Pseudoduganella albidiflava: one gene and its partner. The protein of the gene in region 1 interacts with the protein of each later gene in a pairwise test. Links are inferred from orthologs where the notes say so. Each region holds a gene or a part of one and is shown on either strand. Other genes may lie near its edges.

The links.
Region 2: the proteins of dnaA (region 1) and EYF70_RS29410 interact in binary tests that used the Escherichia coli proteins (3 or more experiments, as listed by UniProt). The link is inferred for Pseudoduganella albidiflava from one-to-one orthologs.

Annotation. Positions count from the first base shown.
Region 1 is NZ_CP036401.1:7,328,078-7,343,852, reverse strand. The notes cover bases 9,267-12,140. They hold dnaA (chromosomal replication initiator protein DnaA), read left to right. Parts: upstream 9,267-9,931; coding sequence 9,932-11,350; downstream 11,351-12,140. Other genes in these bases: dnaN (DNA polymerase III subunit beta), read left to right, coding at 11,523-12,140; rpmH (50S ribosomal protein L34), read right to left, coding at 9,267-9,322. Also shown: EYF70_RS30565 (D-alanyl-D-alanine carboxypeptidase family protein), read left to right, coding at 1-1,142; EYF70_RS30560 (aldo/keto reductase), read left to right, coding at 1,240-2,142; pssA (CDP-diacylglycerol--serine O-phosphatidyltransferase), read right to left, coding at 2,147-2,911; EYF70_RS30550 (CAP domain-containing protein), read left to right, coding at 3,161-4,078; EYF70_RS30545 (Hpt domain-containing protein), read left to right, coding at 4,081-4,677; EYF70_RS30540 (hypothetical protein), read right to left, coding at 4,776-4,997; tRNA uridine-5-carboxymethylaminomethyl(34) synthesis GTPase MnmE, read right to left, coding at 5,363-6,739; membrane protein insertase YidC, read right to left, coding at 6,843-8,513; membrane protein insertion efficiency factor YidD, read right to left, coding at 8,523-8,768; rnpA (ribonuclease P protein component), read right to left, coding at 8,765-9,166; more of rpmH, read right to left, coding at 9,188-9,266; more of dnaN, read left to right, coding at 12,141-12,629; gyrB (DNA topoisomerase (ATP-hydrolyzing) subunit B), read left to right, coding at 12,690-15,188; EYF70_RS30495 (PAAR domain-containing protein), read right to left, coding at 15,265-15,522; EYF70_RS30490 (DUF6708 domain-containing protein), read right to left, coding at 15,519-15,775. UniProt on the Escherichia coli protein: Plays an essential in the initiation and regulation of chromosomal replication. Binds in an ATP-dependent fashion to the origin of replication (oriC) to initiate formation of the DNA replication initiation complex once per cell cycle.
Region 2 is NZ_CP036401.1:7,053,220-7,068,868, reverse strand. The notes cover bases 4,754-7,501. They hold EYF70_RS29410 (phosphoheptose isomerase), read left to right. Parts: upstream 4,754-5,703; coding sequence 5,704-6,300; downstream 6,301-7,501. Other genes in these bases: EYF70_RS29400 (TlpA disulfide reductase family protein), read left to right, coding at 6,969-7,481; EYF70_RS29405 (BON domain-containing protein), read left to right, coding at 6,293-6,943; EYF70_RS29415 (sensor histidine kinase), read left to right, coding at 4,754-5,550. Also shown: EYF70_RS29430 (penicillin-binding protein activator), read left to right, coding at 1-223; EYF70_RS29425 (YraN family protein), read left to right, coding at 231-581; EYF70_RS29420 (sensor histidine kinase), read left to right, coding at 727-2,535; more of EYF70_RS29415, read left to right, coding at 2,575-4,753; EYF70_RS29395 (TonB-dependent receptor), read left to right, coding at 7,755-9,860; EYF70_RS29390 (RidA family protein), read right to left, coding at 9,868-10,257; EYF70_RS29385 (LysR substrate-binding domain-containing protein), read left to right, coding at 10,380-11,279; EYF70_RS29380 (STY0301 family protein), read left to right, coding at 11,489-11,923; EYF70_RS29375 (LysE family translocator), read right to left, coding at 12,011-12,610; EYF70_RS29370 (PaaI family thioesterase), read right to left, coding at 12,908-13,330; EYF70_RS29365 (ABC transporter permease), read right to left, coding at 13,451-14,374; EYF70_RS29360 (ABC transporter permease), read right to left, coding at 14,371-15,474; EYF70_RS29355 (ABC transporter ATP-binding protein), read right to left, coding at 15,461-15,649. UniProt on the Escherichia coli protein: Required for the timely initiation of chromosomal replication via direct interactions with the DnaA initiator protein.

The DNA of each region.
Region 1 (15,775 bases):
AAAAACTGCTCGCGGCACTGGCTTCCAGTGTCCTGTTACTTTCGTCCGCCGTCGCACAAACCATTCCTGCCCCGACCATCGCCGCCAAGTCCTGGCTGCTGCTCGATGCCACCAGCGGCCAGCTGATCGCCGCGCAGGACCCGAACATGCGCGTCGAGCCGGCATCGCTGACCAAGATCATGACCGCGTACCTCACCTTCGAGGCACTGCGCGACAAGAAGCTCGACATCAACCAGAAGGTCAATGTCTCCGTGCGTGCCTGGAAGGTCGATTCCTCCAGCTCGAAGATGTTCATCGACCCGGCAGTTCCCGTATCGATCGACGACCTGCTGCACGGCCTGATGGTCCAGTCGGGCAACGACGCCGCCGTGGCGCTGGCCGAAGCGGTGGCTGGCGATGAAGCCACGTTCGTCACGCTGATGAACCGCGAGGCAAAACGCCTCGGCATGACCAATACGCGTTTCGCCAACCCGCACGGCCTGCCCAGCCCGGACAACTTCACGACCGCGCGCGACCTGTCGATCCTGGCCAAGCACGTGATCCAGGAATTCCCGCAGTACTACAAGATCGACTCGGTCAAGAGCTTCACCTACAACAAGATCACGCAGCAGAACCGCAACCGCCTGCTGTGGCTCGACCCGACCGTCGACGGCATGAAGACCGGCCACACCGAATCGGCCGGCTATTGCATGGTGGCCTCGGCCAAGCGCCCGAACGGCAACATCGAGCGCCGCCTGATCTCGGTGGTGATGGGCACCAATTCGGATGCGACGCGGACGGCCGAAAGCCAGAAGCTGCTGAACTGGGGCTTCCAGAATTTCGATACCGTGAAGCTGTATGCCAAGGGCCAGGCGGTCGACACGCCGCAGATCTGGAAGGGTTCGCAGAACACCATGAAGATCGGCTTCCGCCAGGATGTGATGGTGACCGTGCCGAAGGGCGTGGCTGCCAAGATGAAGCCTGTGCTGGAACGCAAGGACCCGCTGGTGGCGCCGGTGCCGGCGGGCGCCAACGTGGGCAAGCTGAAGATGATGGTGGACGGCAAACCGCTGCTGGAACTGCCGGTGGTGGCGCTGGAAACGGTGGAACAGGCGTCGATCTTCGGCCGCGCATGGGATTCCATGCGCCTGTGGCTGAAATAAGCTGGCCATGCTCCGCAAAAAGCCCGCCGCCCGGCGGGCTTTTTGCATCTGCACGGCCCTATAATCGTTGTTCCAATCAATCTGAAAGAAGGCCGCCATGACTCCCTGCCCCGCTGTCCGCACTTCCGAAACTGGTCTCGCGCTGTCGCGCATCGTTGCCGGCATGTGGCGCATGGGGGAATGGAACATGTCGCCGCAGCAGCGGCTGGCATTGATCGAGGGCTGCGTCGAACTGGGCGTGACCAGCTTCGACCATGCCGACATCTACGGGCAATACGCAGTGGAGGAACTGTTCGGCGAGGCACTCGCCCTGCGGCCGGCACTGCGCGAGCGCATCCAGCTCGTCAGCAAGTGCGGCATCCAGCTGGTGTCGCCGGCGCGCCCGGCCCACAAGATCAAGCAGTACGACACGTCGGCGGCGCACATCATCGCCTCGGTGGACAACTCGCTGAAGGCGCTGCGCACCGATTTCCTCGACCTGCTGCTGATCCACCGCCCGGATCCGCTGATGGACTTCGACGAGATCGCCGAAACCTTCGAAGGCCTGCGCGCCGCGGGCAAGGTGAAGCACTTCGGCGTGTCCAATTTCAGCCGCCACCAGTTCGAAAGCCTGCATCGCCGCCTTCCGCTGTCCACCAACCAGGTGGAGTTCTCGCCGCTGCACACGGCGCCGATGTACGATGAAACGTTCGACGGCCTGCAGGACCTGGGCGTGGCGCCGATGATCTGGTCGCCACTGGCCGGCGGCCGCCTGTTCCGCGACGATCCGGCCACCGAAGCGCTGCGCGGCACGATCGCCCGCATCGCCGCCGACATCGAGCAGCCGTTCGGCAGCGTCGTTCTTGCATGGATCATGCAGCTGCCATCGAGGCCGATCCCCCTGACCGGAAGCGGCCGCATCGAAGCGATCGAGGAAGCGGTATGGGCCACGCGGATCAAGCTTTCGCGCAGCCAGTGGTTCGAGATCCTGCGCGCCGCGCAGGGGCACGAGGTGCCCTGAACGGTCAGTCCACCTCTTCCTTGTAGACCAGCGGCGGCGGGATGCCTTTCCAGCCGCGCTTCCAGGAGAAGTTGAGCGCCAGTGTGAAGGCAATGTAGACCACGAAGAACAGCACGAAGTAATAGAAGCGCAGCCAGACGAGCAGGCCCAGGTTCACCAGCAGCAGCACCAGTGCGGCCGCGCTTTTCTTCTGCTTGGAGCTGGGGAAGCGGATCGTGGACACCATCAGGCCGCCCACGGCGAACAGCAGTACCACCACCAGCCAGCCGTGCAGGCTGGTCTCCGGCGGGAATGGCCAGGCCACCACCACCGATGCCACGCAGGCGGCGCCCGCCGTGATCGGCATGCCCACAAAGTACTTCGGATCGGTGCGGCCCACGCTCACGTTGAAGCGGGCCAGCCGCAATGCGCCGCAGGCAACGAAGAAGAATGCCGCCAGGCCGCCGGCGCGCAGCAGAACGGGATCGGCGGGCCCGATCTGCACGAAGGCGTAGCAATACAGGAGGATCGCCGGGCCCACGCCGAAGTTCATCACGTCGGCAATCGAATCGAGCTGCACGCCGAATTCAGAGCTGGTGCCGGTGGCGCGCGCAACGAAGCCATCGAGCGCATCGAAGATGCCGGCCAGGACCAGCAGTGCGGCCGCCAGCCGGTAATCCTGCGGGAAGCCGATGTGCGCGTTGTCCACCGAAATCACGATGCTGCCGAAGCCACAGGCGATCGACAGCAGCGTGACGAAGCTGGGCAAGGCGAATTTGGCGCGTTGCATGCGCCGGGTGCGCGTGTTGTTCAATTGGGCTGGCCTGTGTTGGATGGACCTTATTGTAACGCCGGCACCGGGCAGGCCGCGCCGTATCGTTCAATGGTAACAAGCGTAACGGCGGGGCCGGCATCGGCCCCGCCAGGGCCGAATTGGCATAAAATCGCCCAATGGCCGGGCTGACCGGGATGAAACGGGGAGCTGATCATGCGCTGGACGGAGAGATGTAACAGGCGGTCGAATGCGGCATTGGCCGCCGTGGCGACGGCGGCGGCGCTGGCCGCCTGCGGTGGCAGTGGCGGTGCAGACACCACCGCGACGGTTTCAAACGTCGATACCGCCTCACCGGCTACTCCCTCCGGACAGCCTGGCGCGCCGGTCGCCACCGGCGACACCGCGGCGGATGGCTTCGCATGGTTCAACTACCGGCGCAGCCAGATCGGGCTGGCCCCCCTTGCACGCAATGCGCAGATCGACGTGGCCGCCGCGGGCCATTCGAACTACCTGCGCCTTAACAATACCGTCTCGCACGACCAGGTCAGCGGCAACCCCGGCTTCACCGGCGTCGCGGTGGGGAACCGGCTTTCCGCCGCGGGCTATGCGCTGACCAGGCCATCGGCCTATGGCGAAGTGATTTCGGCCGCCCGCGGCAGTTCCGGCTTCTTCCATGCGGAAGAACTGATCACGGCGATCTACCATCGCTTCCTGGTGTTCGAGCCGGTGTTCCGCGAAATGGGCGTGGGCGCCGCCACGGCCAGCAACTACACGTACTTCACGACCGATTTCGCCACCAGCAACGGCTATGGCGCCGGCGTGGCACGCGGCAGCGTGGCGGTTTATCCGGCCAGCGGGCAAACCATGGTGCCCGTGAACTTCATGAGCGACAGCGAATCGCCCGACCCGGTGCCGAGCCTGAACGAGGTTGGCTACCCGATCAGCGTGCATGCGAATATTTCGTCCGTGCTGAAAGTGACCAGCTTCACGGTCAGGCCGCGCGGCGGGTCGGATTTGGCCGTGCGCCTGCTCGCCAGCGACGTGGATACGCACACGCGGCAATCCGCGGCCGCCATCATTCCCCTCTCGCGGCTTACTTCCGGCACCACGTACGATGTCGCCTTCGCGGGCACCGTGGACAGCGTGGCCGTGACCCGCAGCTGGTCGTTCACTACGCAATGACGGTGCAGGCTGGAATGGCCGTGCCGGTGCTCGACATCGAGCGCGGCATCGCACGGCTGATGGGCAACAGCGGCATTTATTTCAGTGCACTGAAGCGCTTCGCCACGCATATGGAAGCCGCGCGTGCCGTCGCGGCGCAGCTGGCGCAAGGCGATCATGCGGGCGCATGCCGCGCCATCCACACGCTAAGGGGAGCGGCCGGGCTGCTGTGCGCCGGCGAAGTGCACGCGGTGGCGGGCGAACTGGAAACCGCGCTGGCGCACGGCCACGCGGCGCATGCGCTGCTGGACGAACTGGACGTGGCATTGCGGCGCGTGCAGGCATGCATCGCGGTCGCCGTGCCGAAGGATTCCGCCGCGCCGGCGCCGCCGGTGCCGCAAGCGACGATGCGCAATGTCCCCGAACTGCTCGACCGCCTGGGCGTGCTGCTCGACGAGGGCAACAGCGCGGCGCTCGATATGCTGGAAAAGTATGGAACGGTGCTGGAAAAGGTGCTGGACAGCGCCGCCTGGGAGACCATCATGGCGGCGGCGCAGGAGTATGACTTCGAACGCGCATTCGCTGCGCTGCAGGCGGCGCGCTCGGCAGGCATCGGCTGATCGCAGGTTGCGCTGGCGGCCGCGGCGGACCAGGCGCGCCAGCCACCGCAGTATCAGCCACCGCAGTATCGGCGGCTGTAGTAATTAGCCCCTGTAGTTCAGCCCGTATATTGCGTTTCTTCGTCGAACGACGAGGCGCAATCCCGGCCGCAGAAGCGTTTCACGCTATCGAGCGGCTTCTCGCAATACCAGCACGACCCCTTCGGCGGCAACGTCTGTCGGGGCCGCGGCGCTTCAGCCATGGCCGGCATCATCGCCGGCATCATGGCTGGCATTATCGATATCGCGCTGTCCGGTACGGCTTGTTCGGTCGTTTCCATGATCTTCCCCTCTCCATACACATCAACTGCTAGCAAGATAACGTCGGTGGAAGGATGCGGAAGTGACGAAAATCAACACCGTAAAACTTCTCGCCCGCCGCGTCGGACTCTGTTGCTCAAATCAATCATAGCAGCATTAAATCAGGCCAACAGGCGGGGTTACGTGCGCCAGCACACGTAACGAAGGCAATCATGGTGTGGTTGCTGCAAAGAGAAGAGTGACTGAAAATTTTTCTATGGAAACGAAGCGCGCGATAGTTCAACAGCGGTTTGCAAGGAGCACTGCTCACGCCGGCGTAGCGAAGATGGCCTGGGGCCATCGCTCCCCCAGCCGTCATTCCCGGAACCACGGCAGCACCCGCGCGCTATTTCCCGATACAGAACCGGCTGAAGATCACCCCCAGCAGGTCGTCCGACGAAAACGCCCCGGTGATGGTGGACAACTGCACCTGGGCCAGCCGCAATTCCTCGGCAAACAGGTCGAGCGACTGGTCGGTCTGCGCGGCATGCTCTTCGGCGCGGTCCAGGTGGCGGGCCGCCGATTTCAGGGCGATCAGGTGCCGCTCGCGGGCCAGGTACAGCGATTCGCCGGTCTGCTGCCAGCCGGCGATGCGCAGCAACTCCTTGCGCAACAGGTCGATACCCGTGTGATCGTGTGCCGACAGGTAGATATGGGTGGCATCGTCGCTGGCATCGATCGACGGCTTGTGGCCGGAAAGGTCGATCTTGTTCCAGATGCGCAGCACCGGCACGCCCGCCGGGAAGCCGGACAGGATCGATTCGTCGGCGCGGGTCGGACCGTGGTTCGCATCGAGCATGTGCAGGATCACGTCCGCCTTGCCTATTTCACCCCAGGTGCGTTCGATGCCGATGCGCTCGACGATGTCCACCGCCTCGTCATGGCTGCGGATGCCGGCCGTGTCGATGATATTCAGCGGAATGCCTTCGATCTGGATGGTTTCGCTGACCTTGTCGCGCGTGGTGCCGGCGATCGGGGTGACGATGGCCACGTCCGCACCCGCCAGTGCGTTGAGGAGTGAAGACTTACCAACGTTCGGCTGCCCGACCAGTACCACGTTCAGGCCTTCGCGCAGCAGCGCGCCCTGCGAGGCCTGCCGGAATACCTGGTCGAGCGCCGCCACGATGCCGCGCAACTGGCCGCGCGCGTCGGATTTTTCCAGGAAGTCGATTTCCTCTTCCGGGAAGTCCAGGGTGGCCTCGACCAGCATGCGCAGGTGTGTGACACGCTCGACCAGCGCGTGGATCGCCTGCGAAAACGCGCCGGACAGCGACTGCGAAGCCGATTTTGCCGCCGCTTCGGTGGAAGCGTCGATCAGGTCGGCCACCGCTTCGGCCTGCGCCAGGTCGAGCTTGTCGTTCATGTAGGCACGGCGCGTGAATTCGCCCGGTTCGGCCAGGCGCAGGCCGACATCGTGGCCCGCCTCGAGCACCCGCTGCAGCAGCATCTGCAGCACCACGGGGCCGCCATGGCCCTGCAGCTCCAGCACATCCTCGCCGGTGTACGAATGCGGCCCCTTGAAATAGATGGCGATGCCCTGGTCGATCAGCGTTCCATCCGCCTGGGTGAAGGGAATATAGGTGGCGTGGCGGGCTTTCAGCTCCACGTTGAACAGGGCCTGCGCCAGCGGCCGCAGGTTCTTGCCGGACGCGCGCACGACGCCGATGCCGCCGCGGCCCGGGGCGGTGGCAATGGCGGCGATGGGGAAGGTATCGAGATTCATGGGCAAATTCTAATGGAACGAAAAAAAACCCGTGTCGCGCACGGGTTTCGATTTTTTACTGCCGGGTCCGTGTCCAGCGGGCTGGGCACGGACCGGTTAGCGCTTACTTCGCGTCCGGCATCATCTTTTTCGTGATTACCCACTGCTGGGCAATCGAGAACAGGTTGTTGACCACCCAGTACAGCACCAGGCCGGACGGGAAGAACAGGAACATCACCGAGAACGCCAGCGGCATGAACAGCATCATCTTCGCCTGCATCGGGTCGGCCGGCTGCGGGTTCAGCTTCATCGTCACGTACATCGAGATCGCGTACAGCACCGGCAGGATGAAGAACGGATCCGGCTTGGTCAGGTCGGTGATCCAGCCCAGCCACGGCGCGCCGCGCATTTCCACCGACGAGTTCAGCACCCAGTACAGGGCGATGAACACCGGCATCTGCACCACGATCGGCAGGCAGCCGCCCAGCGGATTGATCTTCTCGGTCTTGTACAGCTCCATCATCGCCTGGTTCATCTTTTGCGGATCGCCTTTGTAGCGCTCGCGGATCGACGTCATCTTCGGCGTGACCACCTTCATCTTGGCCATGCTGCGATAGCTCGCGGCGGACAGCGGGAAGAAGATCAGCTTGATCAGGATGGTGAAGGCAATGATGGTCCAGCCCCAGTTATGCAGGACGCTGTTGATGTTCTCCATCACCCACCACATCGGCTTGGCGATGATCGTCAGCATGCCGTAGTCCTTCACCAGCTCCAGGCCCGGCGACACGCGCTCCAGCGCCGCTTCTTCCTGCGGGCCGGAATACAGCTTGGCGGTGTTCGACACGGTGGCGCCCGGCGCCAGGGCGCCCAGCGGCTGCACCACGCCGATCGAGTAGGTGTTGTGGCCGACCTTGCGCGTGAAGATGTCGTGCATCTGCTTCGCCTGCGGCACCAGCGCGGACACGAAGAAGTGCTGCGAGACCGCGACCCAGCCGTTGTCCGCCTTCACCGGGTGATCCGGCACGAAGTTCGGGTTTTCACGCTTCGAAACGTCTTCCTTCTCCACCTTCTCGAACGTGAGCTTCACGTACTTGTCGGCGTCGGTATACAGCGTGGGGCCCGTGAAGCTCGGATTGAACCACGAGGAACCTTCCGGCTTGTTGCCGTCGTGGACCAGTTGCAGGTACAGCTCCGGATTGACCGGCGCCGCGCCGGTGTTGGTCACGTCGTGGCGCACGTCGATCACGTAGTCGCCGCGCTTGAACGTGAACGTCTTGGTCAGGCGCACGCCGCCCTGTTCCGCATCCATCACCAGTTGCACCTGGTTGCCGTTGGCAAGCACGCGCGGGCCCGGGCGAACCGTGAAGCCGGTGTTATGGTTCGGCAGGTTGGCCGCGCCCACCAGGCCGGTCTGCGCCAGGTACACGCGGTCGCCGGTCTGCTGGAACAGCTGCTGGTTCCTGGTCGGGTCGAAGCCATCCTTGAACTTCAGCAGTTCCAGGCGCTTGATCTGGCCGCCCAGCGTGTCGATATCCACCTTGAACACGTCGGTCGTGATGGTCACGACCTGGCTCTGGAACGGTGCCGCGGCACCGGGCACCGCGGCGACGCCGGCGGTAGTGGAGCCGACAGCGGCGGGAACGCCGGCCGGGGTGCTCTTGGCATCTGCCGGCGCGGTCTTCGGCGGCGGCGCGAACATGGACGGCCGGCCGGTGTAGATCATCCACTCGTTCCACAGGGCGACCAGTGAAACAGCGAAGACGATCCACAGGATTGTGCGTTTATTGAGATCCATTGGGTCAAATCAGGAGTGGTTGCAACCGCAAGCGGTTGAGGAATGCTTTGGCGGAACGGGATCGAATCCGCCCGCGTTCCACGGGTGGCAGCGGCAGACGCGGCGCACGGCCAGCCAGCTGCCCTTCGCCGCGCCATGCTCGCGCAGCGCTTCGAGCGCGTAATTCGAGCAGCTTGGGTAGAAACGGCAGCTGGGCGGCATCAGCGGGCTGATGGCGATCTGGTAGCCACGCAGGAGAAGTGCGAGCAACTTCATCGCGGCGCTTTCGACTGCGCCGCGAACAGGCGCGCCAGCTCGACGCGCAGCATGGCTTTCAGCTTTGCATTGGTGGCTGGATCGGCCTTCGTGTTGACCGCCCTGGACAGGCGCACGACACAGTCGATGGCCGGCAAGCCGGTGGTGCGGAACAGTTCGCGCGTCAGGCGCTTGATGGTATTGCGCGTGACCGCGCGAGGTGCGAGGCGTTTGGCAACGACAACGCCCAGCCGCGCATGAGGCAGCTGATTCTGGCGGGTATAAAGCACGAAGTGCGCGCTTTTCTGGGCTGGGCGCAAACGAAAAACGGATGAAAATTCATCCGTTTTAACGATGCGCCGAGCGCGCGCGAAGTCGTGGGAACCTTCGCCTGTCGAGCCGTTGGAACTGCTGTCCACGCTCAGCGAACAAGCGATGGCTTATACAGCCAGGCGCTTGCGGCCCTTGGCACGGCGTGCGTTCAGAACCTGACGGCCACCACGGGTAGCCATACGTGCACGGAAACCGTGGGTACGCTTGCGGCGCACGACGGAAGGTTGGTAAGTACGTTTCATGTTGGTCTCGCTAAAGAAGCAAAAAAATGCAAAATCGGGCTGCCGCACCGCTGACGAGTCAGGTCGGGCGCCAGGTTATCCCTTCAGTTATTGGTGCCAATGACATTTCGCGCACTTATGCCAACACGTCCGGCACAAGCTGGCCAATCTCATCGCCCGCAAGGATCCGCGCTGATCGTAAACTGAAAAAACACGGAGTACGGGCGGGGAACCCTGAATTATCAGCATTCAGGCATGCCTTGTCAACAGCCGAACCGGATTGCCAGGCCCCTTGCGGGCCGTTTTTTCCGCGATTTCCGGCACAACCCTGTGGATAACTTGTGGGATTCGGAGTTAGAATAGCGTGTTACGTGTGGCGCATATGGGCTTCGCTTCGTGCGAACCATGGTGAGATTGTAATTTCGTGCAAATTCGCAGTTCATTGCGGATTCGTTGCGGATTCGTTGCAGATTCGTCGGCATAGTTGCCGGCGAGTCCGTTATTGAGTCCGTTAACGAACCCGCCTGCGAACCATTGGCAGATCCGCCGGCAAGTCGCCGGGGCATCGCCAGCCGATCGCAATCCGCCGGCCCATGCTGCCCTCCCACAGCTTTTGCAGATAGACGATTCATGGAAAATTTCTGGCAGACCTGTTCCGCCCAACTGGAACTGGAGCTGACGCCGCAACAATTCAGCGCGTGGATCAAACCACTGGTGCCGCTCGATTACGAGAACGGCAAGCTGCGTATCGCGGCGCCCAACCGCTTCAAGCTCGACTGGGTGAAGTCCCAGTTCGCCAGCCGCATCACTGCCCTTGCATCGCAATACTGGGAAGCGCCGATCGAGGTGCAGTTCGTGCTGAACCCGAGCCTGAACCCGCCGCGCGCCCGGCCCACCGAGAGCACCAGCGCGGCTGCCAGCGTGCCGAACGGCGCAGGTGCGCCCGCCATGCATCCGGCGGACGTGCGCACCGGCGACCCGGTCACCCCGCCGGCCGGCAACGAATACGCCAACCAGCGTGGCCGCGAGCAAAGCCGCATCAATACCGATCTCACGTTTGAAAGCTTCGTGACCGGCAAGGCGAACCAGCTGGCGCGCGCCGCGGCGATCCAGGTCGCCAACAATCCGGGCGTGTCGTACAACCCGCTGTTCTTCTACGGCGGCGTGGGCCTGGGTAAGACCCACCTGATCCACGCGATCGGCAACCAGGTGATGGCCGACCAGCCGGGCGCGCGCATCCGCTACATCCACGCCGAGCAGTACGTGCGCGACGTGGTGACCGCCTATCAGCGCAAGGGCTTCGACGACTTCAAGCATTACTACCACTCGCTGGACATGCTGCTGATCGACGATATTCAATTCTTCGGCGGCAAGAGCCGCACGCAGGAAGAATTCTTCTATGCGTTCGAGGCGCTGATCGCCGCGAAGAAGCAGATCATCATCACGTCGGACACGTATCCGAAAGAGATCACGGGCATGGACGACCGCCTGATCTCGCGCTTCGATTCCGGCCTGACGGTGGCGATCGAGCCGCCCGAACTGGAAATGCGCGTGGCGATCCTGCTGAAGAAGGCCAAGTCGGAAGGCGTGACGCTGTCCGACGACGTGGCCTTCTTCGTGGCCAAGCACCTGCGCTCGAACGTGCGCGAGCTGGAAGGCGCGCTGCGCAAGATCCTGGCCTACTCCCGCTTCCACGGCAAGGACATCTCGATCGATATCGTGAAGGAAGCGCTGAAGGACCTGCTCTCCGTGCAGAACCGCCAGATCAGCGTGGAGAACATCCAGAAGACCGTGGCCGATTTCTTCAATATCAAGGTCGCGGACATGTATTCGAAGCGCCGCCCCGCGAACATCGCGCGGCCGCGCCAGATCGCGATGTACCTGGCCAAGGAACTGACGCAGAAGAGCCTTCCGGAGATCGGCGAACTGTTCGGCGGGCGCGACCACACCACGGTGCTGCACGCCGTGCGCAAGATCGCGCAGGACCGCACCAAGAACCCGGAGTGCAACCATGAGTTGCACGTGCTGGAGCAGACGCTCAAGGGGTGACATTGACTTTCGGCGAATGGTCGACTCTGGATTTGCCCCCAACGGCAGATGCTGGGGTCAGACCCGCCGGGTCTGACCCCAGGTTTCGCGTCCGGGGTTCAAGAACGCTATGCCTTATCATTCAGAACACTCAGCAATAAACTGACCCTTTAATTTTTTATCGAGGATATCCATGCAACTGGTCAAAACCACCCGAGATACGCTACTCCGGCCACTGCAGATCGTGAGCGGTATTGTCGAGCGTCGGCACACCATGCCGATTCTGGCCAATATCCTCATCCGCAAGGAAGGCGAAGCCGTCTCGTTCCTGTCCACCGATACGGAAGTGCAGATCACCACGAACGCGAACATCGGTTCCGGCGCCGAGGTGACCGGCACCACCGTGGCCGCGCGCAAGCTGCTCGACATCCTGCGCGCGCTGCCGGAATCGGGCGACGTGTCGCTGACGCTGGTGAACAAGCGCCTGACGGTCCAGAGCGGCAAATCGCGCTTCGCGCTGCAAACGCTGGCCGCCGAGGAATTCCCCACCGTGCAGGAAGCGGAAACCTTCAACGCCTCGTTCACGCTGCCGCAAAAAACGCTGAAGCACCTGTTCAACATGGTGCACTTCGCGATGGCCCAACAAGACATCCGCTACTACCTGAACGGCCTGCTGCTGGTGCTCGATGGCGAGAACGTGATCGCCGTCGCCACCGACGGCCACCGCCTCGCGTTCTGCCAGGTGAAGACCGAACAGGCCTTCGAGCGCCAGGAAGTGATCATTCCGCGCAAGACCATCATCGAGCTGCAGCGCCTGCTGGAAGAAAACGATGAACCGGTGCAGCTGGACATCGCCGCCAACCAGGTCAAGCTGGGCTTCACGGACATCGAACTGATCTCCAAGCTGGTCGAAGGCAAGTTCCCCGACTACACGCGCGTGATCCCGAAGGGCTACAAGAACGACTTCACGATCAGCCGCGACGAACTGCTGCGCTCCCTGCAGCGCGCCGCGATCATGACCAGCGATAAGTTCAAGGGCGTACGCTGCATCATCAGCCCCGGCTCGCTGAAGATCTCGTCCACCAACGCGGACCAGGAAGAAGCGGTCGAGGAACTGGAAATCGACTACGGCGGCGACAGCCTCGACATCGGCTTCAACGTCACCTACCTGCTGGATGTGCTGAACAACCTGAAGTGCGACCAGGTCAACGTGGCACTGGGCGATTCGAATTCGTCCGCCCTGATCTCGATTCCGGACAATCCCGACTTCAAGTATGTCGTGATGCCGATGCGGATCTGATCGCCCCCGTTCGCACGCAGTTTGAAATCGACAGTAATACGTTTTTTGAGAAAGTAGTCCATGTCCGAACGCCAAAACCTAGTACCAGTGCAGGTCAACTCCGAGGATTACGGCGCCTCCTCGATCCAGATCCTGGAAGGCCTGGAAGCAGTCCGCAAGCGCCCCGGCATGTATATCGGTGACACCTCGGACGGCACCGGTCTGCACCACCTGGTCTTCGAAGTGCTGGACAACTCGATCGACGAATCGCTGGCCGGCTACTGCACCGAGATCCACGTGACGATCCACTCGGACAACTCGATCTCGATTACCGACAATGGCCGCGGCATTCCCGTCGGCCTGAAGATGGACGACAAGCACGAACCGAAGCGCTCCGCCGCCGAAATCGTGCTGACCGAGCTGCACGCCGGCGGCAAGTTCGACCAGAACTCGTACAAGGTCTCCGGCGGCCTGCACGGCGTGGGCGTTTCCTGCGTCAACGCGCTGTCGAAACTGCTGCGCGTGACGGTGCGCCGCGACGGCAAGGTGCACCAGATGGAATTCGTGCGCGGCGTGCCGCAGAACCGCGAGATCGAGATCCGCGACGGTGTCGCCGTCTCCCCGATCAAGGTGATCGGCGAAACCGACAAGCGCGGTACCGACGTGCACTTCTGGGCCGACGAGGAAATCTTCACCCACGTGGAGTTCCACTACGAGATCCTGGCCAAGCGTATCCGCGAACTCTCGTTCCTGAACAACGGCGTGAACATCAAGCTGTCCGACCAGCGCACCGGCAAGGACGAGATCTTCGCGTTCGAAGGCGGCACGCGCGGCTTCGTCGAATACATCAACAAGGCCAAGACGGTGCTGCACCCGACCGTGTTCCAGGCCACCGGCGACCGCATGTCCGACCAGAACACGAACATTTCCGTGGACGTGTCGATGCAGTGGAACGATGCCTTCAATGAACAGGTACTCTGCTTCACCAACAACATCCCGCAGCGCGACGGCGGTACCCACCTGACCGGCCTGCGCGCGGCGATGACCCGCGTGATCAACAAGTACATCGACGAGCACGAATTCGCCAAGAAGGCGAAAGTCGAAATCTCCGGCGACGACATGCGCGAAGGCCTGACCTGCGTGCTGTCGGTCAAGGTGCCGGAACCGAAGTTCTCGTCGCAGACCAAGGACAAGCTGGTGTCGTCCGAAGTGCGGGGCCCGGTCGAGGAGATCGTGGCGAAAACGCTGACCGACTTCCTGCAGGAGAAGCCGCACGACGCCAAGATCATCTGCGGCAAGATCGTCGAAGCCGCGCGCGCCCGCGAAGCAGCCCGCAAGGCCCGCGACCTGACGCGCCGGAAAGGCGTGATGGATGGCCTGGGCCTGTCGTCGAAACTGGCCGACTGCCAGGAACGCGACCCGGCGCTGGCCGAACTGTACATCGTCGAGGGTGACTCCGCAGGCGGCTCGGCCAAGCAGGGCCGCGACCGAAAATTCCAGGCGATCCTGCCGCTGCGCGGCAAGGTGCTGAACGTGGAAAAGGCGCGCTTCGAGAAGATGCTGTCCTCCGAGCAGATCACCACGCTGATCGCCACGCTGGGCACCTCGATCGGCCCGGACGAATTCAACGCCGACAAGCTGCGCTACCACCGCATCATCATCATGACCGACGCGGACGTCGACGGCGCCCACATCCGCACCCTGCTGCTGACGCTGTTCTACCGCCAGATGCCGCAGCTGGTGGAACGCGGCCACATCTACATTGCCCAGCCACCGCTGTACAAGGTAAAGGCCGGCCGCGACGAGCGTTACCTGAAGGACGACACGGAAGAAGCCAGCTACATGATGACGGTGGCACTGAACACCGCCGTGCTGACGCCGCGCGACGGCGCCGACCCGATCACCGGCGAGCCGCTGACCGAGCTGGCGCGCCAGTACAACCTGGCCAACGCCGTGATGCTGCGCCTGACCCGCGTGATCGACCGCGCCGCGCTGACCGCCATCATGACGGGCGTGACGCTGGACCTGTCGACCATCGACGCCGCCCGCGCTTCCGCCCAGGCACTGGCCGACAACGTCAACGATCCGGCCGTCACCGTCTCGGTGCGCTCGGACGATCTGTCGGACAAGCACCTGCTGTGGATCGAACGCCTGCATCACGGTAACGTGAAGGTTTCCACGATCGACGCGGACTTCGTCAGCGGCGCCGATTACGGCGTTTTGTCCACCGCCGCTGCAACCTTCACCGGTTTGATCGGTGAGGGTGCCATTATTCGCCGTGGTGAAGGCGAGCGCACCAAGGAATTCGCCGTGCGGGACTTCCACGAAGCGATGCAGTGGCTGCGCGATGAAGCGGAACGTACCGTGTCGAAGCAGCGCTACAAGGGTCTGGGCGAGATGAATCCCGAGCAGCTGTGGGAAACCACGATGGACCCGACCGTGCGCCGTTTGCTCAAGGTGCAGATTGAAGACGCCATCGCGGCGGACCAGATCTTCACCACCCTGATGGGCGACGACGTGGAGCCGCGCCGGAACTTCATCGAGACGAATGCGCTGCGGGCCGGGAATATCGACGTTTGATGGTTTTCAGCGGTTTTTTAGACGCTGATGAAAAGGGGCCTTGCGGCCCCTTTTTCTATTGTGGCTCGATTTCTTGCTAGATCGATGAGATCAGCCTTGCCCCGCACGTCGTTCTGTCGCCCTCATAGGCCACGATCTTCCCGTGATGCTCGCGATCCTCCTTTATCGGCGTGATCAAAAAAACGCCCTTGCATTGTGGACAGCGGACTTTGTCGCCTTCTACGGCGACTCGCTTGCCGTAGACCTTGAAGTCGGGCTGTGCGGTGATGACTCTTCCGCCGTGATCGGTTGTGTCACCGAGCCGGATAATGCCTCGATCTTTGCTGTCTTTCATGTTTCTTCTCCATCGCTCATCATATTGCGAGACTCAGAGCGGATGTGCGCAATAAACTTGTCTTCGGCCCATTGCTGAGCATTCCTTTTTCCATCAGTCTCCCCTATCCAATCGTCAATTTTCTTCTGGTCGCCCGCCGGGTAAGCACCTGCAAATATCGCTAAATTGGTTGCATACCATCCCACTGGAGTGCCAGCTCGTGGCTCATCAAAAGGGTCATCTGGATCAACTCTACAATTTTCCTCTACATAAG
Region 2 (15,649 bases), 270 kb from region 1 along the record:
CGAGGAACGCCTGACCGCCGACATGGAACGGCTGTACGCGCTGGGCATCGATGCCTTCCGCGTGGCGCGCGAGATCGCCGTGCGCCCCGGCCAGCCGATCACGCTCGATGGCGTGACGGGCCAGCTGTCGATCGACTTCGGCAACGGCCCGGCACGCGTCAAGCGGGTGGAGCCCGCCGCCATCTACCGCAACGGCGTGCCGGTGCCGATCACCACGCCATGATGCTTCCATGGCGCGCACCGACCTGCAGCGCAAGGGCCAGCTGGGCGAGGATGCCGCGCTCGACCACCTGCTTCGGCACGGCCTGGCCCTGGTCGAGCGCAACTTCCGCTGCAAGGGCGGCGAGCTCGATCTGATCATGCGCGACGGCGCGCACCTCGTGTTCGTCGAGGTGCGCCGCCGCCGCAGCCGCGCCTTCGGCGGTGCCGCCGCCAGCATCACGCCCGCCAAGCAGCGCCGCATGAAGATCGCCGCACAAGTCTTCCTGCTGCGCTACCGCCAGTTGCCGCCATGCCGCTTCGACGTGGTGGCGATCGATGGCGACACGCTCGGCTGGCTGAAGAACGTGCTGGACGCATAGTCCTGGCAAACGGCGGCGCCCGCCGTGCAAACAGGACCGACGAGATAACCGAAGTACTAACCGAAGTGCTAACCGCAGTGCTAACATGTCCGGCTGATCAATTTCCGCGGGTCTGCCTGCGCGGCCCCTGCCCGGGCCCCTGCACATGAAGACACGCACCTATTTACTGCTGATGCTGGTGGCGATCATCGTGCCGGTTGCCGGGCTGTCGACACTCGGGCTGTCGATGCTGCTGCAGTCCGAACGCGAATCGCGCCTGCGCGCCATCGAGGAAATGGCCAACTCCGCCTCGCTGCAAATCGACAGCGAGATCGGCAGGGCCGAAGCGGCTCTGCGCATCGTCGCCAATTCGCGGGAAATCGGCACGGACGATTTCGCCGCCCTCTACCGCCTGCTGTCGGCCACCCGCACTTCTCCGTTGAGCTGGACGCTGGTCGCCGATTATTCAGGCAGCGGCATCATCAACACATTGGTGCCGTACGGGACACCGCTGGCGCGGAACACCGGCAGGTGGGCCGCCGATATCTACGACGCGCAGGTGCCCCGGGTGGGCGGCTACTTCATCGGTGCCAGCTCGAAACGCGGTGTCGTGTCGGTCAATGTCCCGGTTCCCGCGGCGGCCGGCAAGAAGTATGTCGTCACCCAGATCTTCGACCCGGCTTACTTCAACAAGGTGTTCCAGCGCCATGTACTCGATCCGGACTGGATCATCGGCGTCTTCGACGCGAAAGGCATCTCGATCGCGCGCAGCAGGGGGGCCGCGCAGTTCGTCGGCAAGCCGGTGCGCCCTGCGCTGTATGAAGCGTCGCGCCGGCAGCCCAGCGGCATGGTGGCCAACATCACGCGCGAAGGCGTCCAGGTCTATACCGTGTTCGTGCGCTCCAGCCTCACCAGCTGGACCGTGGCGATCGGCGTTCCCGTCGATGAAATCGAATCGGCCGCGCGGCTCACCACGTGGTACGCCGCCGCGGCCCTGCTGGCCATCCTGGGCGGCGCCGTCAGCATCGCGGTGTTTTTCGGGCGCAGGATCGATCGCGCGCTCCAGGGCGCGACGTCGGCGGCGCACGCGCTGGCCGATGGCACGGTGATCGAGGTGGTGCCCTCCGGCCTGCAGGAAGCGGACGGGCTGTCGCACGTGCTGCACCGTACCGGCCTGGCGCTCGCACGGGAACGCGCCGCGCGCGCCGCGCTGGAAGAGGAAAGGGAACGGCTGCTGGACATGGAGCGCTCGGCCCGCCAGCGCGCCGAAGCGCAGGATCACGCCAAGGACAATTTCATTTCCATGCTGAGCCACGAGCTGCGCAATCCGCTCGCCGCGATCACCAACGCCCTCTCCGCCATCCGCATGCCGGCCATGCCGGCACCGCACCGCGACAAGGCATGGGATATCGCCAGCCGCCAGCTGGCGCATCTGACCCACATGGTCGGCGACCTGCTCGACGTACGGCGCGTCCTGTCCGGCAAGGTGACGCTGCAGACCGCCCGCGTCAATCTCGGCGAACTGGTGAAATTCTGCTGCGATTCGAAGATGGTGGCCAATGCCAAGGACCATGAATGGTCGGTCAGCGTGGTGCAGGCCCACGTGGTCGGCGATGCGAACCGGCTCACCCAGGTCGTCGACAATATCCTGGCCAACGCCATCAAGTACACGCCGGCCGGCGGCAGCATCACGGTGCGGATGTGGTGCGACGACGCCATGGCCGTCATCGAAGTGGCCGATACCGGTGTGGGCATCGCCCCGGACGTGCTCCCGACGATCTTCGACTCGCTCGTGCAGGGTCCGACGACCATCGACCGCTCGCAGGGCGGGCTGGGCCTGGGCCTTTCCATCGCGCGGGGCCTGGTGCACATGCATGGCGGAACCCTCAGCGCCGACAGCGAAGGCCCCGGCGAAGGCAGCACGTTCACCGTGCGCCTGCCGCGGGAGCCGCAGGATGCCGGACCACCCGTGTAATGACCGTTTCTGGCTCTTTTCCTGGATGAAGCCTGGCCGATGATTGCCCGCGCGCTCACGACACTGCTGCTGATGTTCCTCGCGGCGGGCCATCCAGTGGCCGCCGCCGCAGCGGAGCCGGCACCTCTGCTGGCCGATTACACCCACACCGCCTGGACCGAGCTCGATGACGCGCCGATGGGCGTGACGAAGTTCGCGCAAGGCCCGGACGGCTGGCTGTGGATCGCCACGCCGACCGGCTTGTACCGCTACGACGGCGTGCACTTCGAACGCACCGATACCGTCTACGGCCACGCGCTTTATTCCAGCAACATCATGGCGCTGGCCACCGCGCCGGATGGCGCGGTGTGGGTCGGCTACCGTGTCGGCGGGATCTCCGTGTTCAGGAAGGATGGCACGCATACGTACATGGAACGCGACGGCATCCGGCCGGTCGGCGTGATGCACCTGGAAGTGGCGCCGGACGGCGCGATCTGGGCCGCCATGCGCGATGGCCTGGCGGTACTGCCACCGGGCGGCAACCGCTTCCAGTACCTGACGGGCGAAGCAGGCCTGCCGGCCCGAGGCGTGTTCCAGATCCTGTTTGCCCGCGACGGCACGACCTGGATCGGTACCAATTCCGGCGCCTATTTCCGCAAGCCGGGCGAGGCCCGCTTCACGCACGCGTGGCCGCGCACGGCGCTGGTCTGGCTGGCCGAGGCACCGGATGGCACGCTCTGGGGCAACGACTTCGAACACGGCTACCACCGGGTGCGCACCGCGCCGCCGCCTGCGGGCCAGCCGGCCAGGCCCGAACTCGCCGGTGTCGGCATGTATTTCGACCGCCGCGGCACCATGTGGATCACCCATGCCGACAGCCTGGAACGCCGGGTCGCGCCGCACGGCCCTGGCCGCCCGGAGCAGTTCCTGTCGACCCTGAACGGCATCAGCGGCGCGCTGCTGGGCGCGATCTTCCAGGACCGCGAAGGCAACCTGTGGATCGGCACGTCGCGCGGTGTCGACCGCCTGCGGCCGAACCGCCTGCGCACCGTGCCCGTGTCCACGCCGCTGGAATATCCGGTGCTGGTGGCCGGGCCGGACGGCGGCATGTGGGCCGGCGACTACGCCCGCGACCTGTGGCGCTACAGCCCGGACAGGCGCATCCGCCGCGAAGTGCCGGGCGCCATCACCGCCAGCTATACGGCACCGGACGGCACGCTGTGGCTGGGCGGCATGGAAGGCATCGTGCGGCGCGCTCCGGACGGCACGCTGGCCACCATCGCTTCACCGGATGGCCTGAAAGGCATGCGCGTGCATGCCATGCAGCAGGATCGCGACGGCGCGCTGTGGGCTTCCTTCAACACCGGCACGGGCGTATACAAGCTGGCTGGCGACCGGTGGGTGAAGTCCGGCGGCCTGCCCGGCATTCCCGAACTGCTCACCACGTCCATGGCGCGCGATGGCGCGGGCGCGTTATGGATGGCGCACGTGCGCAGCCAGGTCACGGTGATCGATGGCGGCACGGTGCGCAGGCTGGGGCCCGGCGAAGGCCTGGCGCTGGGCACGGTGCTGTACCTGTGCTTCGACGGCAAGGCCGGCGGCGGCACCATGTGGGCTGGCGGGGAGAACGGCGTCGCCCTGTATCGCAACGGCCGATTCACGGCACTGCAGGGCAGGCGCAACGAACGTTTCCGGGGCGTGTCGGGCATCGTCCGGCTGCCCGACGGCGACCTGTGGCTGCATGGCGCCGATGGCCTGTACCGCATCGCCGCCGCCGAACTGGATGGGTGGCTGAACCACGGGCGGGCCGTGGACTTCGAGCGCTTCGATGCGCGCGACGGCATGCAGGGCCACGCCGCGCAACTCCGGCCCGTGCCCTCGCTGCGGCGTTCGCGCGACGGGCTGCTGTGGTATGCCACCACGGGATCGGTCGGCACCATCGACCCGGCCGGCATCGCGCGCAACCGCCTGCCGCCGCCGGTCGAGGTGACCGGCGTGCTGGCCAACGGTACGCACCATGCCATTACCAGGCACGTGCTCGGCCTGCCGCAGGGCACCAGCAGCCTGCAGGTCGATTTCGCCGCCCTTTCGCTGTCGATCCCGGAACGCGTGCGCCTGCGCTACCGGCTGGTCGGGCTGGATCGCGCCTGGCAGGAAACCGATGGGCGCACCGGGCGGCGCCAGGCCACCTACACCAACCTGGCTCCCGGCAATTACCGCTTCGAAGTCATCGCCGCCAACGAGGACGGGCTGTGGAACATGGAAGGCGCCGCGCTGGAGATCGCCATCTCGCCCACCTTCGTGCAAAGCGCCTGGTTCAAGGTCCTGCTGGCGATGCTCGCGCTGGTGCTGCTGTACGCCGCCTACGCCTTGCGAATCCGCTACCTGACCCGGCGGATGCACGACCGCCTGCACGAACGCCTGGCGGAGCGCACGCGCATCGCGCGCACCTTGCATGACACCCTGCTGCAAAGCATGCAGTCGCTGCTGCTGTCCTTCGATGCGCACAGCCGCTACCTGAAGGAGGGTACGCTGGAGCGCACGCGGCTCGACCAGACGCTCGACCTGGCCGAACGATTGCTCGTGGAAGGCAGGGACCAGATCATGGAATTGCGCGAGGGTGCGCCGGAAGTGCTGGAACTGACCCTCGGCCAGTACGGCAAGGGCCTGGCCGACCATGGACCGCACGCCTTCGACATGCGGGTCGCCGGCACGCCGCGGCCATTGCGCCCTGCCGTGCACGAAGAGATCTACGCCATCGCGCGCGAAGCCCTGTTCAACGCATCGCGCTATGCGGATGCCAGCCGGATCGAACTCGACCTGGAATACGGCAGCCGCGCGTTCACCGTGCGCATCCGCGATGACGGCCGCGGCCTGGCCGAATCCGTCGCGGCGGCGGGCCACCGTCCCGGCCACTGGGGCCTGGTGGGCATGCGCGAGCGGGCCAGCTGTGTCGGCGCCACCCTGGAAATCGCCAGCAAGCCCGGCGCCGGCACGGAAATCACGGTCACGCTGCCGGCCAGGAAGGCTTACTGAAGTGGGCGGCGCCGGACCGGCAAACAAGCGGCAATCTCGCGGTTCATCTCGCTGTTAATCCGGCTGTTAATCTTTTATTAAGCTGCTTTTGTAAGCATTATTAACAGGCGTTGCCGGTCGTGACGGTGCGCAGCACTATATAATTTCAAGACTATGACGAACCAACGCATCCTCTCGCACTTTCACGAAAGTGCCGAAACCAAGATCCAGTCCGCCACCGTGCTTGCCCAACCGCTGGCGCAGGCGATCGAACTGATGTTCTCAGCCCTTTCCAATGGCAACAAGATTCTTGCCTGCGGCAACGGCGGCTCGGCAGCCGACTCCCAGCACTTCGCTGCGGAGCTGGTGGGCCGTTTCGAGCGCGAGCGCTTCCCGCTGCCCGCGCTGGCACTGACCACCGATACGTCGCTGCTGACGGCGGTGGCGAACGATTACAGCTACCGTGAAATCTTCAGCAAGCAGGTCCAGGCATTCGGCCAGGCCGGCGATATCCTGCTGGCCATTTCCACCTCCGGCAACTCGGCCAATGTGATGGCCGCGATCGAGGCGGCGCTGGAACGCGAGATGCGCGTGGTGGCGCTGACCGGCAAGGGTGGCGGCGCGATCGGCAAGATGCTGACCGATGCCGACGTGCATATCTGCGTTCCCGCCGAGCGCACCGCGCGCATCCAGGAAGTACACCTGACGTGTATCCATTGCATTTGCGACGGCATCGATGTCGCCCTGTTCGGAGGAGATGTGAATGAGTAATGCACTGCTGGCACGTGTGCAGCGCCCGGTCGCGATTGCCCTGCTGGGCGGCGCGTTGATGAGCAGCCTGTCCGGTTGCGTCGGCCTGGTCGTCGGCGGTGCCGTCGCCGGCACGATGGCGGCATCGGACCGCCGCACGTTCGGCGCGCAGACCGAGGACAAGACCATCGCCGTCAAGGCCAGCAACCGGCTCCGCAACATCCTCGACGATACCGGCCACGTGAACGTCAATTCGTTCAACCGCAAGGTGCTGATCACCGGTGAAGTGCCCGACCAGGCGAAGAAGGATGCCGTCGAGCGCGAAGTGAAGGCCATCGAGGGTGTGCAGTCGGTCACCAATGAGCTGGCGATCGCCGGCCCGGCGAGCTACACGTCGCGCTCGAACGACACGCTGCTGACCACCAAGGTGAAAGCCAGCCTGGTCGACGCGAAGGATATTTCCGCCAATTCGTTCAAGGTGGTCACCGAGCGCGGCGAAGTGTACCTGATGGGCCGAGTGACGCAGTTCGAAGCCAACCGCGCCACCGAGATCGCGCGCGGCGTCAGCGGCGTGACGAAAGTGGTGCGCGTATTCGAATACATCTCGGAAGACGAGTACAAGCAGTACCAGAGCACGCCGGCCCCGGCGCAAGCGTCGAACTAACTGCATGGACTGACGGCCATCGATCATGAGCAGCTCTTCCAAAGCCTGGGTCAAGCCGGCGCTCGCGGCCGCCGTGATCGCCGGCCTGGGCTTCGCCGCCTATACCTCGCTGAACAGCGCGCCGGCCGCGCCGCAGGTCACGTTCACCGGCATCAAGGGTGAACGCATCACGCCGGCCGACCTGCGCGGCAAGGTGGTGATGGTGAATTTCTGGGCCACCTCGTGCGCCAGCTGCGTGGCCGAGATGCCGGAAATGGTCGACACGTACAACAAGTTCAAGGGCCAGGGCCTTGAATTCATCGCCGTGGCGATGAAGTACGACCCGCCGAACTACGTGGTCAACTTCACGGAAACGCGGCAGCTGCCGTTCAAGGTCGCGCTCGACATCACCGGCGAAGCGGCCAAGGCTTATGGCGACGTGTCGCTCACGCCGACCACCTTCGTCATCGACAAGGATGGCAAGATCATCAAGCGCTACGTGGGCAAGCCCGAGTTCGCGGCGTTGCACGCATTGCTGGCCAAGGCGTTGAAGGGGTAAGGCCCGGTTCGATCGCGCCGCCGATCGAAGCGGCACTGGCTGGCCCTTTCCTGCCGATGCGGCCCGCTACCCAGGCCACGATCCAGGCGTCCGCAAGCGCTATGCTGCAAGCAGATGCCGCGCGCGCGGCATCTGCTTGCCTCCTCGTCCCACTGATCGGGGCCTCTGTCCCAACACGCCATCGTGCCGGTGCCGGCCTGCCTATACTCGGGCTCTTTCGACATGGCGGCTCCGCGCCGCACCCGTGCCATGCGACCTGGAACGACGTTTTCGGTGATCCTGTTCGGACTGCCCACCCTCTTCTCCCTGCCGAAACAAGCGCACGCCGAAGATCCCCCCATCGCGACCGTGACGGTGACGGCCCGGAAGGAGCCGGTCGTCCGGAAACTGGACAAGACGGTCCATGACGTTGCGGCCATGCCGCGGGCGGCCAACGGCACCGCGCAGGACGTGCTGCAATCGACGCCCGAAGTATCGGTAACGGCCGACGGGCGCATCGCCGTCAAGGGCAATGACCAGGTCACGGTGCTGGTGGACGGCAAGCCGACGGCCACGATGTCGGGCGAAGAACGGGCGGTGGCCCTGCAGACCATGAGCGGGGCGGACATCGCCAGCGTCGAGGTGATCACCAACCCTTCCGCCGCCTACCAGGCCAATGGCGGCGCGATCGTCAACATCGTCCTGAAGCGCAATCGCCGGCCCGGTGCCCGCGCGCAGGTGCGGGCCAGCGCCGCGGACCGGGGCCTGTGGAATGCCGGCTGGTCGGGCGACATGGCCAGGAAAGACGTCAGCGTGCATGGCAGCCTGGCGTACCGCCGCGACGGCACGCAGAAATGGCGCCGCTCGGCGGTCGACTGGCATGATCCGTCCGGCCACGCAGCCGGCGACGGCGCTGGAGACGAAGGTGGAGACGGAACGAGATACAGCTTGCAGACCTCGGGCGTGTTCGTGCGCCGCATCGTCCGGAGCGCGGCACTGGGCATCGACTACACCCTGAGCGACACCGATAGCGTGAGCTTCTCCGCGCGGCACAACTCGCGCCGCTCGCGTCCACTGCTCGACACGCTGAACGTGGCGGGCAGCGGCACTGGCGAGACGGTGTATCACCGCATCTCCGAAGGCCCCAACGAGCAGTCCGACGACAGTGCCAGCCTGGCCTGGACCCGCCAGGGCGGCGGCAAGGCGCTCAAGGCCACCGTGCAGCGCAGCCGCACGACCGGCCTGCTCGACAAGTCCTACCGGGACGTCTTCGTCGCACCGGCGTACCCCACCGCGTACAGCCATGGCGCCACCAGGTCGGCACGCCGCCTCGACCAGGCCACGCTGGACTGGAGCCGGCTGGCGGGCAGCGGCGCCGTGCATGGACAGTGGGGCATGGGCGCCGATCTCCAGGACGAAGTGAACGACCTCCATAACTACCAGGCGTCCATCGATGCCTCGACGGGCATGGAAACGCCCGATCCCGATACGACCAACGGCTACAAGGTGAAGACGACGCTGGCCGCCGCCTACCTGACGAACCGGCTCAGGTACGGCCAATGGGAAGCCCTGCTGGGCGGCCGGTTCGAGCGCATGGAACTTCAGGTAGGGTCGGCGCAAACCACCCTGCGAACCGGGCATTGGCAGGCATTCAATCCCAGCCTCCACCTCGAGTATGCGCTCGCCGGCAATGCTGCCTTGACCCTCAGCTATCGCCGCAGCCTGCAGCGCCCGGATCCGCGCGACCTCAATCCATTCACGACCTACGTCGATGCGCAAAACCTCAGCCGCGGCAATCCCGACTTGGGACCGCAGCGCCTGGCCTCATGGGAGATCGGCACCACCGCGACAGCCGCGCAACTGAGCGGCAGCCTCGGCGCCTTCCACCGCACCAGCCGCGCCACGGTGGTCGATGCGCGCAGTAACGCGGGCGATGTGCTGGTGACGTCGAAACAGAATGGCGGACTGGCCCGCTCGACGGGCATCACCGGCTCGCTCGACTGGACACCCGCCGCGGCGCTGCGCCTGGGCGTGGACGGCAGCGTGTACCGCATCGCGCTGTCGACGCCCGATGCAGCAGCGCTGGTGCGCCAGCACGGCGCGTCGGGCTACCTGAACTTCAGGGCGGCCTACAGCGCCGGGCAGGACCACGTGTCGCTCGATGCGCACGTGCAGGCACCCGCCATCACGCCGCTGGGCCGGAATGGATCGACCAGCAACGTCAACCTGACGTGGAAGCGCGCCTTGACCGGGTCGCTGGACCTGACCGTCAACGCCAGCGATCTGTTCGATGGCAGCAAGCGCACTTACCGGACCGGGACAGCCACGTTCCGTCAGGCGGGCTTCGATCATTTCGTCGCCCGGCGTGTGTATCTGGGCTTCGTTCAAAAGATCGAGTGATGCGCGATCAGCCGCCCGGCCGAACCGCGGCGATGGCCTCGATTTCGATCATCGCCGCCGGGTCGTAAAGCGCCCTGATTTCAGCGATGGTGTCGGCCGGATACGGCGCGCTGAAGAACTTGCGGCGCAGTTCGACCACGTCCTGGAAATGCCCCATGTCGGTCACGAAGATGGTGACCTTCACGACATCGCCAAGGCTGGAGCCTCCCGCTTCCAGCACGCGCCGCAGGTTGGCGAATGCCTGCTCGCCCTGGGCGCGGAAGCCGCCCGCGACGATCCGGCCATCGTCGCCGGCGCCGGCCTGGCCGGAAACAAACAGCAGGTCGCCGAACCTGATGCCCTGCGAGAGCAGGAATGGTTCGTAGTTGTCCGGTTGGGTGATCACGCGTTCCAGCATGGTAAAGTCCTCTCGCTATCAGGGATGCGGCATCTGCCGATACCAGCAAGGTAAGTGCATCCCGTGGCGGCGACAAACTCGAAATCCTCAGGCATCAGGTGAACCCGGCTCATTCATAGCGCATGCGGCGACTCCCTCCCCTTTCGGCATTGCGCGCCTTCGAAGCGGCGGCGCGGCATGGCAGCTTCAAGGAAGCGGCCAGCGAACTCGCCGTGACACCCACCGCCATCAGCCACCAGATCCGCACGCTGGAAGAGCACACCGGCGTCGCGCTGTTCGATCGCCAGGTGCGCAAGGTCGTGCTGACCGAGGCCGGCAAGGCCCTGTATCCGGTGCTGCGCGACGGCTTCAATACCTTCGAGCTGGCACTGCAGCGCCTCGCCCGGCCGCAGGTATCACAGCGCGTGATGATCTCGACCACCAGTGCCTTCATGGCGTACTGGCTGGCCCCTCGGGTCGCCCGTTTTCGCGCTCTGCACCCCGGCATCGACCTGGAACTGCACGCTTCCGACCGGGCCGTCGCGCTGGATGGCGCTGGCGCCGACCTGGCGATCCGCTATGGCCGCGGCGAGTATCCCGGCATGGTGGCCGAGCCGCTGTTCAGCGACCGCTTCGCCCCGCTCGCCAGCCCGGATCTCGGCGCCGCGTCGATCGCGGACCTGCATCGCCTGCCGCTGGTCGACTTCAGGTGGGAGCACCAGCACCCGTCGAATCCCACGTGGGAGCGCTGGTTCGCCGCCGCCGGGCTGGCTGCCGGGCAGATACGCCCGCAGCTGCGCTTCTCGGACGAAGCGCATGCCATCGGCGCCGTGCTGGCCGGCCAGGGCGTCGCGCTGCTGAGCCTCGACCTCCTCGCCGCGGAACTCGCCGATGGCCGGCTGGTCCAGCCGTTCGGGCCGGCGATTCCGGGCCACACCTATCACCTGGTGCGCAGTGCCGGGCATGCGCCGGCGCCCCATGTGGAGGCCGCGCTGGCTTGGCTGAGGAGCCAGGCAGCCGTGGCAGCCAGGCTGCCAGGGTAAGGCGAAAGCGCCCCAGGCCCGACACTCTGCCGTTCGCCAGGCCTGCGCCAGAGCCACAACAACCAGTACCGGAATCTCGGTGATGGACCAATGGAATCCGATGGAAATAAACCCTTCATCTCTCGCCGTTTTATTTGGCGACTGAAGATCTACAATGACAGTACGTAACATCGCCCTTCCGATAACGCATTTGCCTTTTCGGTGATCAAATGAGCCCTGCACGCGTCGTTTTGACCCGCATTGCATTGTCCCTGCTGGCGGCAGGTGGTGCCCAGGCTGCGCAAGCCGGGCAGCTCGAATGCCCCGATGAGATAACTCCCGGCCACGTCACGCTGGCCTCGCGCGGCGAGTGGCAGCCGTATGTGCCACATTCCCTGCCACTATTCGGTGCGGGCATGTCCGTCGGCCCGCCCGCGAGCGAGATGCAACTGCGGGGCGAACCGCTGGATGCCAAAGGTAATGGCACGTCATATCGCTTCGGCGGAGCCGGCCAGGACGAAGAACGCTGGCTTGTTTGCAGATACGGCAGATCGGGTGAGTTCATCATGTCGCGCCGGCTCGACGACAAGATCAGGCAATGCATCATCAGGCATCACAAGCTGGTGGCCGGCAATCCGAGGCGCATCGAGATCCGCTGCAGCTGAGCTGAAACCCTTGCGTTACGGGCATCGGCAATACATGGCGAGAACAGGCACCAACGCCTGCCTTCGTTCACGTTAAAGCCACTCCACCTACAGCCACATCGCCAGCGCCGAATACACCGTCAACGCCACCATGGTTGCGCAGAACACCTTGCGCCACAACGGCTGCGACAGGTAGCGCCGCAGCAGTGCGCCGGCGCCGGTCCACACGGAGATGCACGGCAGGTTGACGGCGCAGAAGATCAGGCAGAACAGCGCGATCGCGACGGATGCCGGCATGCCTTGCGGCAGGAAGGCCGAGCTGCCCGTGATCGCCATGACCCAGGCCTTGGGATTGCAGAACTGGAAAGCGGCGGCGGCCATGAAACCCATGGGCTTGCGCGCCTGCTCGGCCTGGCCATCGAAACGCATGTCGCGCAGCTGCCAGGCCAGGTACAGCAGGTAGCCGGAACCGGCGACCCGCAGCGCGAACTGTGCCGCCGGCACCGCCATCACCAGCGCGCCGATGCCGGTCGCGCAGACGGCCAGCAGCGCACCGAAGCCGATGGTAATGCCCAGCATGTGCGGAATCGAGCGGCGAAAGCCGAACCAGATGCCGGACGAGGTCAGCATGATGTTGTTCGGCCCGGGCGTGATCGACGACACGAAGGCGAACATCATCAGCGGCAGGTAGGGGATCAGGAAGTGCATGACTCGCTCCACGGGTAACGTGTCCATGCTAAACCAAGTGCTCGGTACAGTACCGATACACCGGCGCCAGTATGCACGGCCTTCGTTGCGGCGCTTGTACCAGTACAGTTGCCGATGGCGGTGCTGGCCGATGGCTCCGCTGGCCGACGGCAGCGCCGGGGAAGCGCTAGTGCCTAGTGCCGGTCCCTGCCCTCGCGCTCCTTCCGCTTGCGGTGCGCGTACCACTCGCGCAGGATCGGCGACAGCGCCGACACGATCCCTGTAATGATGATCGCTATCCCCGCGTACAGCATGGTGTCATTTCGGATAAAGGATCATCTGCGTGCAGCGGAACAGCGCGATCGTCTTGCCGGTCGCCTTGTTGCTGACGGTGGCATCCCACACCTGCGTGGTCTTGCCCATGTGGACAGCGCGGGCCGTGACGGCGATGGTGCCGTCGCGCGCGGTGCCCAGGTGGTTCGACTTCAGCTCGATGGTGGTGAAGTTCTCGGCCCCTTCGGGCAGGTTGACGAAGCAGCCGTAGCCGCACGCCGTATCGGCCAGCGTGACCACCGTGCCGGCGTGCAGGAAGCCGTTGGGGGCGAGGTGGTGCTTCTGGATCTCGATCTCGGCCGAGAGTTCGCCCGCCGCTGCGGCCGTGAAGCGGATGTTCATGTGGTCCGGCAGCGTGCCGCCGGCGCGGCTGTTGAAGCGTTCGAGTTTTTGCTGGATGTCGTCCATGGTGGCCCCTCGTTGAATACCGCATCATAGACGAGGGCACGGCGCAGCGGACGGCGGCACCGGCCGAGCGAGCCTTCTAAACAACAGGCGGCGATCGGCCCGGCTTCATTTGGCCGGGATTCAATCGGCCTTGAAGTTCTGCCCCAGCGACATCGGCTTGTTCAGCAGGATCGTCTTCGGATCGCGGCAGATGATCACCAGGATCGCGATGGTCGCGAGATACGGCAGCATCGACAGGAATTGCGACGGCACGGCCAGCCCCATGCCCTGGCCGTGGAACTGCAGCACCGTCACGCCACCGAAGAGATAGGCGCCCAGCACCACGTTGCGCGGCTTCCAGGTGGCGAACACCACCTGCGCCAGCGCGATCCAGCCGCGGCCGGCCGTCATGCCTTCCACCCACATCGGCGTGAGCGCCAGCGACATGTAGGCGCCGCCCACGCCCGCCATGGCGCCGCCGAACAGCACGGCGGCATAGCGCAGCCCGATCACCGGCATCCCGATCGCATGCGCACTGTGCGGCGCTTCGCCCACGGCGCGGATCTGCAGGCCGATGCGCGTGCGCGCCAGCATCCAGCCCGCAGCGACGACCAGCAGCAGCGACAGGTAGACCACGGGATCGAAGCGGAACAGCAGCGGCCCGATGAAGGGTATGTCGGAGAGCACCGGGAACGACAGCGCTGCGATCGGTGCCACCGTCTGGCCGACCAGGTCGCGGCCGAGGAAGGCGGACAGGCCGATGCCGAACAGCGTCAGGGCCAGGCCGGTCGCCACCTGGTTGGTCTGCAGGGTGAGCACGAGGAAGCCGAAGATCAGCGACATCGCCATGCCGGCCAGCAGCGCGGCCAGCAAGCCAAGAGTGAGCGAACCGGTGGACACGGTGGCCATGAAGCCGGTAACGGCGCCCACCAGCATGATGCCCTCGAGCCCCAGGTTCAGCACCCCGGAGCGTTCCGCCACCAGTTCGCCGGACGATGCCAGCACCAGCGGCGTGGCGGCACCGGCGGTGCTGGCCAAGAATGCGATCACGTAGTCGGGATTCATGCGGCGATCTCCGGGGTTGCCGCCGTTTTCCCGGCGGGTGCCACGCGCACGCGCGGCTTGAAGCGGTAGTGGATGAACAGGTCCGCCGCCAGCAGGTAGAACAGCAGCAGCCCCTGGAACAGGCCGGTGATGGCGGATGGCAGCTGCAGCTCGATCTGCGCCGCCTCGCCGCCGATGTACAGCAGCGACATCAGCAGCGCCGCCAGCAGCACGCCCACCGGATGCAGGCGGCCGACATAGGCGACGATGATCGCCGCGAAGCCATAGCCGGGCGACACGGAAGGCTGCAGCTGCCCGATCGGGCCGGCCACCTCCCCCACGCCCGCCAGCCCCGCCATCGCACCGCTGACGAGGAACGCCAGCCACACGTTCTTCGGCGCCGAGAAGCCCGCATACAGCGCGGCGGCCGGCGCCATGCCGCTGACCTGCATGCGGTAGCCGGCGAAGGTGTGGCGGCAGAAGAACCACGCGCCCGCCACGCCGGCCAGCGACAGGAGGAAGGCCGCGTTGACGCGCAAACCCTCGACCAGCAGCGGCAGCGTGGCGGAGTCGCCGAACATCTTCGATTGAGGGAAATTGAAGCCATCCGGATCGCGCAGCGGGCCATGCACCAGGTAGCTCAGCAGCAGGTAGGCCACGTACACCAGCATCAGGCTGACGAGGATCTCGCTCGTGTTGAAGCGCGTGCGCAGCAGCGCCGGGATGGCCGCCCACGCCATGCCGCCCAGCGCCCCGGCGACGAGCATCAGCGGCAGCACCCAGGGCGCTTCCACGCCATCGAAGTACAGCGCCACGCAGCCGGCGATGATGGCGCCCACCGTCAGCTGGCCGTCCGCGCCGATATTGTGCACATCGGCCCGGAAACCGATCGCCAGGCCCACGCCGCACAGGATCAGCGGCGTGGCCTTCAACAGCAGTTCGCCCACGCCATACAGCGTGGTGGCCGGCTTGATGAAGTACACGTAGAACGCGTGCAGCGGTTCCTGGCCCAGCAGCAGGAACAGGATCGAACCGGTGACGAGCATGGCCAGCGCGGCGATCAGCGGCGAGGCGAGCATCATCGCGCGCGAGGGCGCGGGGCGGGCTTCAAGCCGGGACATGGCGGCTCCCTTCTTCCCTGGCGGTGGCGGGTCCGGCCCCTGTGGAAAAGTCGCCACTCATCCACACCCCGATCTGGTTGACGGTGGCTTCCTTCACCGGCACGGCGCGCGACAGGCGGCCCTTGGCCAGTACGGCGATGCGGTCGCACATCATGAACAGTTCGTCGAGTTCTTC